3 regions of the Methylorubrum extorquens genome follow, and region 2 is predicted to be linked to each of the others. Evidence: predicted binding sites of a transcription regulator. Region 2 holds the regulator's gene; each other region holds the start of a gene.
The links. The regulator LexA, encoded in region 2, represses DNA repair genes until DNA is damaged. The targets are predictions, from matches to a motif close to TGTTCNNNNTGTGTTCNG.
Positions count from the first base shown of each region.

Region 1: a site for LexA is predicted at 1,615-1,632, ahead of J2W78_RS05895 (ImuA family protein). Genes of this name have one in related genera too.
Region 3: a site for LexA is predicted at 1,467-1,484, ahead of ssb (single-stranded DNA-binding protein). Genes of this name have one in related genera too.

Region 1 is NZ_JALJXF010000001.1:1,197,149-1,200,418, reverse strand. It holds gene J2W78_RS05910 (hypothetical protein) at 1-286, shown strand, start outside; gene J2W78_RS05905 (peptidylprolyl isomerase) at 290-751, shown strand; gene J2W78_RS05900 (response regulator) at 871-1,275, opposite strand; gene J2W78_RS05895 (ImuA family protein) at 1,667-2,428, shown strand; gene J2W78_RS05890 (DNA polymerase Y family protein) at 2,343-3,270, shown strand, end outside.
Region 2 is NZ_JALJXF010000001.1:1,073,294-1,076,563, reverse strand. It holds gene J2W78_RS05360 (ComEC/Rec2 family competence protein) at 1-1,382, shown strand, start outside; gene lexA (transcriptional repressor LexA) at 1,376-2,098, opposite strand; gene J2W78_RS05350 (DUF1236 domain-containing protein) at 2,264-2,476, opposite strand; gene J2W78_RS05345 (hypothetical protein) at 2,498-3,211, shown strand.
Region 3 is NZ_JALJXF010000001.1:3,811,934-3,815,203, forward strand. It holds gene J2W78_RS17805 (DUF4174 domain-containing protein) at 1-297, opposite strand, end outside; gene J2W78_RS17810 (NADP-dependent oxidoreductase) at 406-1,422, shown strand; gene ssb (single-stranded DNA-binding protein) at 1,629-2,207, shown strand; gene J2W78_RS17820 (helix-turn-helix domain-containing protein) at 2,686-3,270, shown strand, end outside.

The DNA.
Region 1 (3,270 bases), 120 kb from region 2:
GGCGCCCGAAGGGCTCAGCCGGTTCGAGCGCGCGGAGATCACGGCGCGTCTCTCTCTGCGCCGGGATGGCTCGGTGATCGGTACGCCGCAGATCACCTTCGCCAAGACTCCGTTTGCGAAGACGCCGGGCGATGCGAGAGCCCGGGACATCCTGATTCGGGCGACGCTCGATGCGATCGCCCGCTGCACGCCGGTCCGGCTCACCCCGGCTCTCGGCGGAGCCATCGCGGGGCGCCCCCTGGCGCTGCGCTTCATCTACGACGGACCTAAAGGACAGGGAATTTAACTCATGGCAGAGACGAACGAGACCATCGTCCTTGAGACCACCAAGGGCCGCGTCGTCATCGCGCTGCGCGCCGACCTCGCCCCCAACCACGTCGAGCGGATCAAGACACTGACGACCCAGGGCTTCTACGACGGCGTGCCGTTCCACCGCGTCATCGACGGCTTCATGGCCCAGACCGGCGACCCGACCGGCACCGGTTCGGGCGGCTCGGAGCTGCCCGACCTCAACGCCGAGTTCAACGCCGAGCCGCACGTGCGCGGCACCTGCTCGATGGCGCGCACCAACTTCCCGCACTCGGCGAATTCGCAGTTCTTCGTCTGCTTCTCCGACGCGCGCTTCCTCGACCGCCAGTACACGGTATGGGGCAAGGTGATCGAGGGCATGGAAGTGGTCGACACGATCAAGCGCGGCGAGCCCGTGCGCGATCCGGACCGGATCGTGAAGGCGACCGTCGCGGCGGCGTAAGCCGGTTTTCCCCCTCTCCTCGTATGCGGGGAGAGGGGCGTCTAATGTCGCGATGCTCTAGATTTTTGTTTTTGCATCGTCTTTTCCGAAAGCCGATGGCCACCTTTCGGGACGATGCTCTAGCCCTCCGGCGGCTCCCTGAGCCCCGCGGCCTCTTCGAGCCACGTCAAAATTTCCGGTGCCCGCCAGGGCTTGGGCATGAAGGTCGCGGTGACGCGCAGGTCGCTCGGCTGGTCGCCCGCGTCGCCTGAGGTCAGCAGCAGGCGGATGCGCGGCCACGTCACGCCGATGATCCGCGCGAGTTCGAAGCCGCCGATCGTGCCCGGCGTGCGCACGTCCGAGAACACCACGTCGATCCCGTCGCCCCGCTGGTGCAGGATGTCGAGCGCACGCTCGGCCGTCTCGGCCTCGATGACCTCGAAGCCCTTCTCCTCCAGCAGCTCGGCCGCGAGGTAGCGCTCATCGGGTTCATCCTCGACGACGAGAATGACGGGCCGGTGGCCTGTGGGTCGTGCGTCACTCATGACTGGTCACTCATGACCCTGATAAATCTAGAGAGCTCGCGGGAAAGACGCAGATTGCGCATCCCATACGACATCCTCCGGCAAAGTCCCCGGCAGACAATACGATAGGACAGCGCGGGCAAACGTCTGTCGTTCAAGGGCAACAGCGCCCGGATTTGTTGCTCTCGGGTCGAGTCGGCATGCGGATTTGCGTGAGATAAGCCGTCGCACCCGCTCTGCGTGCAGGGCTTGGTACGTCGCCGGCCCGCCGAACCGGGGTCAAGGGCGCGACCGGAATAAAATCCGCATTTTCAACAGGGATGGCAACGCAAGAGCGGTTGACGGGTTACGGCTCAGGTGTGTTCACTGTTTGTTCTGAACGGCACCCTCAAACCCTCCCGAACCCAGGCCCATGCCCCCTCTCCGCTCCCACGACGTGCCGACGCTGGACGCGCTTCGCCGCCTGACGGACCGTGCCGGGACCGGCAGCGAGCCGGCGGACCCTCGCGCCCTCCCCTTCGGGGTTGCGGGGCTCGACGCGGCTTTGCCCGGTGGCGGGCTGGCCCTCGGGGCGCTCCACCAGATCCATGAGGGCGGCCCGCGCGGGCGTTACGCCGCCACCGCCGTGCTGTTTGCCGGCGGCATCCTCGCCCGGCTCGACGGGCCGGTGCTGTGGTGCCTGCACAGCCGAGACCTGTTCGCGCCCGCCCTCGCCCGGGTCGGGCTGCATCCCGACCGGGTGGTCTATTGCGAGACGTGGCGGGATGCCGAGGTGCTGCCCGCCATGGAGGAGGGCCTGCGCCATCGCGGGCTGGCCGGCGTCGTCGGCGAACTGACCCGCATGACGCTCACCCCCTCCCGCCGGCTCCAACTCGCGGCGGAGGGCTCGGGCGTTACCGCGCTCGTCGTGCACCGCCTCTGCGCGGGCGAGGCCGTCGAGCCGGAGCCCTCCGCCGCGCGAACCCGCTGGCGGGTGGCGCCCGCCCCCTCTGAAGGAACGAACCGTCGCATGGGCCGGCCGCGCTGGCGGCTCGACTTGCAGCGCTGCCGGGGTGGGGCGCCGGGGGCTTGGATCGTGGAGGCTTGCGATGCGCAGGGTCGTCTCGCTGTACCTGCCGGCTTGGCCGACCGACCGGCTGCGCCGGAGCGGGTCCAGCGCCGCGCCTCCGGATGAGCCGCTTGCCACCGTGGCGCAGGACGGTGCCCGGCGCGGGCTCGCCGACGTGGACGCCGCTGCCCGCCGCCTCGGCCTGCGACCGGGCATGAGCGCAGCCCATGCCGGCGCAATGGTGCCGGGCCTCTACCTCGTCCCCGCCGATCCCGAGGCGGATGCCGCGGCGCTGGCGCGGCTCGGCCTGTGGTGCCAGCGCTACGCGCCGATCGTCGCGCTCGATCCGCCCGACGGGCTGCTGATCGACATCACCGGCGCCGCCCATCTCCACGGCGGCGAGGCCCCGCTGCTCGCCGACCTCTCCGCGCGCCTGGAGCGAACGGGCATCCTGGCGCGGCTCGCGCTCGCCGACACGCCAGGCTGCGCCTGGGGTGTGGCCCGCTTCGGCGAGGGGGGAATCGTGCCCTCCGGAGACGCGCCGCGGGTGCTGGCCCCCCTGCCGGTGGCGGCGCTCCGGCTCGGCTTCGAGGCCGTGCGGGCGCTGCAGGATGTCGGCCTCACCCGCATCGGCCAACTCGGCGACAAGCCGCGGGCGGCCTTGCGGCTGCGCTTCGGTGCCGAGATCCTGTTCCGGCTCGACCGGGCGCTCGGGCATGCGCCGGAGCCGCTGACGGCGCTTGCCGCGCCGGAGACGCCGCGGGTGGCCCTGCGCTTCGCCGAGCCGGTCGGCGCCCATGAGAGCCTGCAACGGGTCGTCGCCGACCTCTGCGCCCGGCTCGTGCCGGAACTGGAACGGCGCGGCCTCGGCGCGCGCCGGCTCGACCTCGTCTTCGCCCGCGTCGATCGCCTCGATCAGGCGATCCGCATCGGCACGGCGGGGCCGAGCCGCGACGCCGCCCACCTCG
Region 2 (3,270 bases):
TTTCGATCTCTGGGCTCCACATGGTGCTCGCGGCCGGCGTCGTGTTCTGGCTGGTGCGAGCCGGTCTCGCCCTGGTGCCGGTGCTCGCCCTCGCCTGGCCCATCAAGAAGATCGCGGCGGGTACGGCGATGCTGGGCGTGACCGCCTACTGCGCCTTCTCGGGTTGGGATGTCGCCGCCGAGCGGGCACTGATCATGACGCTGGTGATGCTCGGCGCGATCCTCGTCGACCGCCCGGCGCTCAGCCTGCGGAACCTCGCCCTCGCGGCGATCCTGGCGCTCGCCCGCGAGCCGGAGGCGCTGCTGGGCCCGAGTTTTCAGATGTCGTTCGGCGCGGTGGCCGGCCTCATCGCCTGCGCGCCGCTCATCGACGGGCGGGTCTTACGAACCGACAGCTCGTCTCGGATCGCGCGGGCCGCCTCATGGGTGGCGAAGGCGGTGGTCGGAACGCTTGCCACGACGCTGGTGGCGCAGCTCGCCACCGCACCGTTCGCGACCTACCACTTCCAGACCGTGCAGCCCTTCGGCCTCGTCGGCAACGCGCTGACTCTGCCGCTCGTCTCGCTCGCGGTGATGCCCGCGGCGGTACTCGGCATGCTGGCCTACCCCTTCGCCCTCGACCGTCCGGTCTGGTGGCTGATGGGGCTTGCGGTGCGCGGCATGCTCGAGATCTCCGCCTGGATCGCTGGGTTTGGGCAGGCCACCGTCGTGCTGCCGGCCTTCGGGACGGGTGCGCTGATGCTGCTCGCCGTCGCCCTGCTGCTGGCAACACTCCCCGTATCGCGGCTGCGTCTCCTCGCCCTCATACCGGCCGGGCTTGGAATCGCCCTCGCCGCGAGCCCGATCCGGTACGACATCTATATCGATCGGGATGGGGCGGGCGCCGCGGTCCGCGGCAAGGACGGCCGCCTCGTGGTCCTCGGACGCCCGCCCGGCTTCGTACTCGAACAATGGTTGAAGGCCGACGGTGACGGGCGCCGTCCGGAGGCCGCGACCGGCGCCGACGGTCCGCGCTGCGACCGGATCGGCTGCACCCTCACGGCGGTGGACGGCCGTGCCGTCGCCCTCGTCACCGACAAGCGCGCCTTCGCCGAGGATTGCGCCCGGGCCGACATCCTCATCAGCCGCTTGCGTGCCCCGCCGGGCTGTGCCGCGCCGCTGATCGCCGACCGGGCATTTCTGGCGGCGCGGGGGGCCACCGCGATCCGCCTTGGAACGACAGGGCCTGACATCGTCACCGCCCGCGGGGCCGATCGGCCGCAGCCCTGGCAGCCCCGGCCTTCCGGCCCAACAACGCCGGCAGCCCTGTCGGACTCCCAACCTTCCTACGATCCGAGTGCGGCGGATCCGTCAGACCCGCCGCACGCCGAGAGCCCTCAGTAACGGCGCACGAGGCTCACGAGCTTGCCCTGGATGCGCACCCGGTCGGGACCGAGCACGCGGGTCTCGTAGGCCGGGTTGGCGGCTTCCAGCGCGATCGACGAACCGCGGCGGCGCAAGCGCTTGAGCGTCGCCTCCTCGTCATCGATCAGCGCGACGATGATGTCGCCGTTATTGGCGGTCTCCTGCTTGTGGATCACCACGAGATCGCCATCGAGGATGCCGGCCTCGATCATCGAATCGCCGCGCACTTCCAACGCGTAGTGCTCGCCGCCCGCCAGGAAGTCGGGGGACATCGAAATCGAATGGCTCTGGCTCTCGATCGCCGAGATCGGAACACCGGCAGCGATCCGGCCCATCACCGGCACCATCACCGACTGGCCCTTGCCGTCATGGGCCTGAAGCATGGCAGGCTTCGGCGCGGCAGGCTTGGCCGAAAGGCCGCCCTCGACCACGCTCGGCGTGAAGCGTCGCGGCTCGGACGATGCGGGCTTGGCCGCCGGCATATCGGGCATGCGCAGGATCTCGATCGCCCGCGCCCGGTTCGGCAGACGGCGGAGGAAGCCGCGTTCTTCCAGCGCCATGATAAGGCGGTGGATACCGGACTTGGATTTCAGGTCGAGCGCGTCCTTCATTTCGTCGAAGGACGGCGGCACACCGCTCTCCTGCATCCTCTGCTGGATGAACTGGAGCAGTTCGAGTTGCTTGCGGGTCAGCATGCGGCACCTGCTGTCGAGCGCGGGCCGAGGGCGCCGCAGAATCGTTGAAAACAAAGCACGAACAGCCTAGACGTTCCTCTCCTGTTCCGCAAGCATACCTCGGGAAGCGAAAGAGGCGGCGGAGCTGTCGCCCCGCCGCCTCTCCGGTCGTGCCGTGCAGCCGGATCAGGCCGGGATCACGTCGACGATCTCGTAGGTGTCAGGATCGATGATGACGATGTCGTCCCCGACGAGAATGAATTGCAGACCGCGATAGGCCGGCACCACCGAGAGAATCGCTGGGGGTAGCGGGTGCAGCGAGACCGAGCGCGGGATTGCCGTGCCGACGCGGACGGCGAAGTTGACATTCGTGACGGCGCGAACGCTGGAACGGGTGATCGACTGGCGGAACTCGCCGCGTTGCGTCGAGCTCAGGTTCTTCGAAGCGCCCCGCGCCTCGGTGGCGGCCCCACGACCACCTCGCTCGCCGGCACCGCCGCGTTCACCCGCCGCATCCCGCCCGCCGCGCTCGCCGGCCCCATCTCGGCCGTCACGCCCGCCGCGCTCGCCCGGCCCGTCTCGTCCGTCCCGTCCGCCGCGCTCGCCTGCGCCGCCGCGGTCGGTCTGCCCGGACTCGCGGTTGCCGCGCTCGCTCGGCTGTTCGGCACGGGCCGGGCCACCTTCGCGCCCGCCACGGACACCCGGCTCTCCACTCTCGCCGCCGCGCGACGCGCCACCGGGTGCCCCGCCGCTCTCGCCGCCACGGGTCCCACCGACATCGGCGCCCCCACGGGCACCGCCTGCGCCGCCGGCCTCGCCCGCGCCGCCCCGTGCTCCGCCGGCCGCACCGCCACCCGCGCCGCCCGCGCCTCCAGCGCCTCCACCGGCACCGCCTGCGCCCATCCCGGCACCTCCTGCGCCAGCACCACCGCCGCCGGCCCCCCCGGCCCCAACACCGCCGCCGCCGCCGCCGCCTTGAGCGAGTGCGGTTGCCGCGCCCAACATCAGGATCGCCGCCGTCGCCGTGCTGCGAAAGAGTTTCGTCATGTTCCGTCCCTGTTTCTTCTCAGCGACCGACTTGGTGCCGAAGCCGGGGACGCAACGGCAAACGTCGCAAAACCGTTCCCGGAATAAGCTCTCCAGCTTGTTCTTCGGGAAAACCGTGGGGTTGCACGAATGGATACGCTTGAGTC
Region 3 (3,270 bases), 2.7 Mb from region 2:
GACGAGCACCGCCCGGAAAGCATCGTCCGAAAGACCGAGATGCCGACGCAGGGCGGAGGCCTCCGCCCCCTTCCCCACCGCCTCGATCGTGACGAGATCACGCTCGGACGCACCCGTCCGCGCCGATGCCAGCGCCTGCCGCTGCGCCTTCAGCCGCGCGTCATCGGCATCCGGCGCGGCCAGCACCAGCACCCGCGATGTCCCGCGATAGCCCGACAGCGGATCAGCCCCCGCCGCTCCGGCGGTGCCGCACACCGCCAGCATCGCCGCCGTCACAGCTGCCGTCTTCCACGCCATCGCGAACCTCCGCTGTTGTGCCGCCATGCATTGCAAGAACATGCATTGCCGGAACCAGCGCGCGACCCATCTGCCCGGTTCCACCCCGAACGAACCCCGGAGGGCTCCATGGCAGTCGTCAACCGTCGGATCGTGCTGGCTGCGCGCCCGCACGGCGAGCCGAAGCCCGAACATTTCCGCCTGGAAGAGGGGCGAACCCCGACGCCTCAACAGGGCGAGGTGCTGCTGCGGACCCGCTGGCTCTCCCTCGACCCCTACATGCGCGGGCGGATGAGCGCGGCGAAATCCTATGCCAAGCCCGTCGAAATCGGCGAGACCATGGTCGGTCAGACGGTGAGCGAGGTGGTCGCCTCGGAGAATCCGGCATTCACCGAGGGCGATCTCGTGCTGGCCAATTCCGGCTGGCAGGAATTCGCCGTCTCGGACGGCCAGAATCTGCAGCGCATCGACCCCGCCGACGGGCCGCCGAGCCAGTTCCTCGGCATCCTCGGCATGCCCGGCATGACCGCCTATACCGGGCTTCTGGAGATCGGCCGGCCACAGCCGAAGGAAACCGTGGTGGTGGCCGCCGCCGCGGGGCCGGTCGGTTCCCTCGTCGGCCAGATCGCCCGCATCAAGGGCGCGCGGGCCGTTGGCATCGCAGGGGGCGCGGAGAAATGCGCCTACCTGACCGAGACGCTCGGCTTCGACGCGGCGGTCGACCACCGCGCCGCCGATTTCCCCGATGCGCTGGCCCGCGCCTGCCCCGACGGGATCGACGTGTATTTCGAGAATGTCGGCGGAGCGGTGTTCGACGCGGTGCTGCCGCTCCTCAACGATTTCGCGCGGGTGCCGGTCTGCGGCCTCGTCGCGAGCTACAACTTGAGCGAACTCCCCGCCGGGCCCGACCGCTCGCCGGTGCTGATGCGTGCCATCCTCACCAAGCGGCTGACGCTGCGCGGCTTCATCGTCTGGGATTTTGCCGCGATGCACGGCGATTTCGTGCGCGACGTCGGCGGCTGGCTGCGCGCCGGACGGGTCCAGGCGCGCGAGGACGTGGTCGAGGGCCTGGAGAGCGCACCGGCCGCTTTCGCCGGAATGCTGCGGGGCGCCAATTTCGGCAAGCTCGTCGTGAAGGTCGCCTGACTGGGACCGCGCGTCGACGAGCGTGATGCGGCTTGTCGAGCAACGAGAACGGAGATAGAACATTCGCGGCGGCTACGACACGCGGTGGTTAGCGGGCACAACGGTCGCGGATGGCTTGCCCGGACGGGGCGGCACCCTCAAGAGTCGCGGCCATCGCGGGCGTGGCGTACAATGCCCTGTGAGATCGGACCGGATGGAGAGATGAGATGGCGGGCAGCGTCAATAAGGTGATTCTGGTCGGCAATCTCGGGCGCGATCCCGAGACCCGGCGTCTGTCCTCGGGCGATCCCGTGGTGAATCTGCGCATCGCGACGTCGGAGTCCTGGAAGGACAAGGCGTCGGGCGAGCGCAAGGAAAAGACCGAGTGGCACTCGGTCGTGATCTACAACGACAACCTCGCCAAGGTCGCGGAGCAGTATCTGCGCAAGGGCTCGAAGGTCTACATCGAGGGCCAGCTCCAGACCCGCAAGTGGACCGACCAATCGGGCGCAGAGAAGTACACCACCGAGGTGGTGCTGCAGCGCTTCCGCGGCGAGATGACGATTCTCGACGGCCGGGGCGGTGGCGGCGGCGGCGACTTCGCGGGCGAGGACGAGGGCGGCGGCCAGATCAGCCGCGGCGGCGACCGGGGTGGTGATCGCGGCGGCGACCGCGGCGGGCGGGACGATTACGGCTCGAGCCGCTCCGGCGGCGGCGACCGCCGGCCCTCCTCGGGCGGCGGCGGCGGCGGCGGCGGCGGCGGCGGCAAGCCGAACTACGACCTCGACGACGACATTCCGTTCTAGAACATCGTCCCGGAAGGCAGTGGCCGGCTTTCGGGAAAAGACGATGCAAAACAAAAGCCGAGAGCATCGTCCCGGATCCGATATCCGGGACGATGCTCCAGGATTTCAATCGAGAAACGGCCTTGGGAAGGGTCGGCGCGAACAGCGCGGGCCCTTTTGTCGTATCGGATGGTGAAGTGTCTGCCGGTGGCAGGATGTTTTGACGAATCGTGAATGCGGGCACGGATCGCCGTGACAGCCTGCACGAACGCGAAACGCGTTTACGTCGCACCGAGCCTGCCCGGAATGTCGGCATCACGGGCGAACGCGGGGCGGAACAGAGGCTTCATCGCAGCCACGTGCCGATGTTCAGCATCGGCGAAATGACAGTTGCAGCGGGCCACATGACGTCCCGCAGCGGCCGCTCCCGGTGGCGGTGGCGAAATCCTGCGCCATAATCATTTCGCGCCGCAACGGCGAAAGGAGCAGCCAGGGATCCATGCTGAACACTGCGTCGAACGCGCCCGTCGCGGAGGAGCGTCCCCTGGAAAAGGCGCTCGGCCACCAAGTCCGCCTGCTGCGACGGGAGCGCGACCTGTCGGTGGCCGACCTCGGCAGTGCGGCCGGCATCTCGCCGGGCATGATCTCCAAGATCGAGAACGGGGCAATCTCGCCCTCGCTCGCTTCGATCAACGCGATCGCCTCGGCCCTCAACGTGCCGATCACCGCCCTCTTCGCCGCCTTCGAGGAGACCCGTGACTGCAGCTACGTGAAGCGCGGCCAGGGCGTGCCGATCGAGCGGCGCGGCACCAAGGTCGGGCATCTCTACGAGCTTCTGGGCGCCGGAATCCGCGGCGACGTGGTGGTGGAGCCCTATCTCATCACCCTGCAGGACGAAGCCGAGGCCTATACGAGTTTCCGCCATGTCGGGACGGAATTCATCTACATGCTGACCGGCGAGGTGATCTATCACCACTCGGGCCAGGACTATCACTTGGCGCCCGGCGATGCGCTGATGTTCGATTCGAACGGCCTGCACGGCCCGGCCAAGCTCATCGAGACGCCGATGACCTATCTCTCCGTC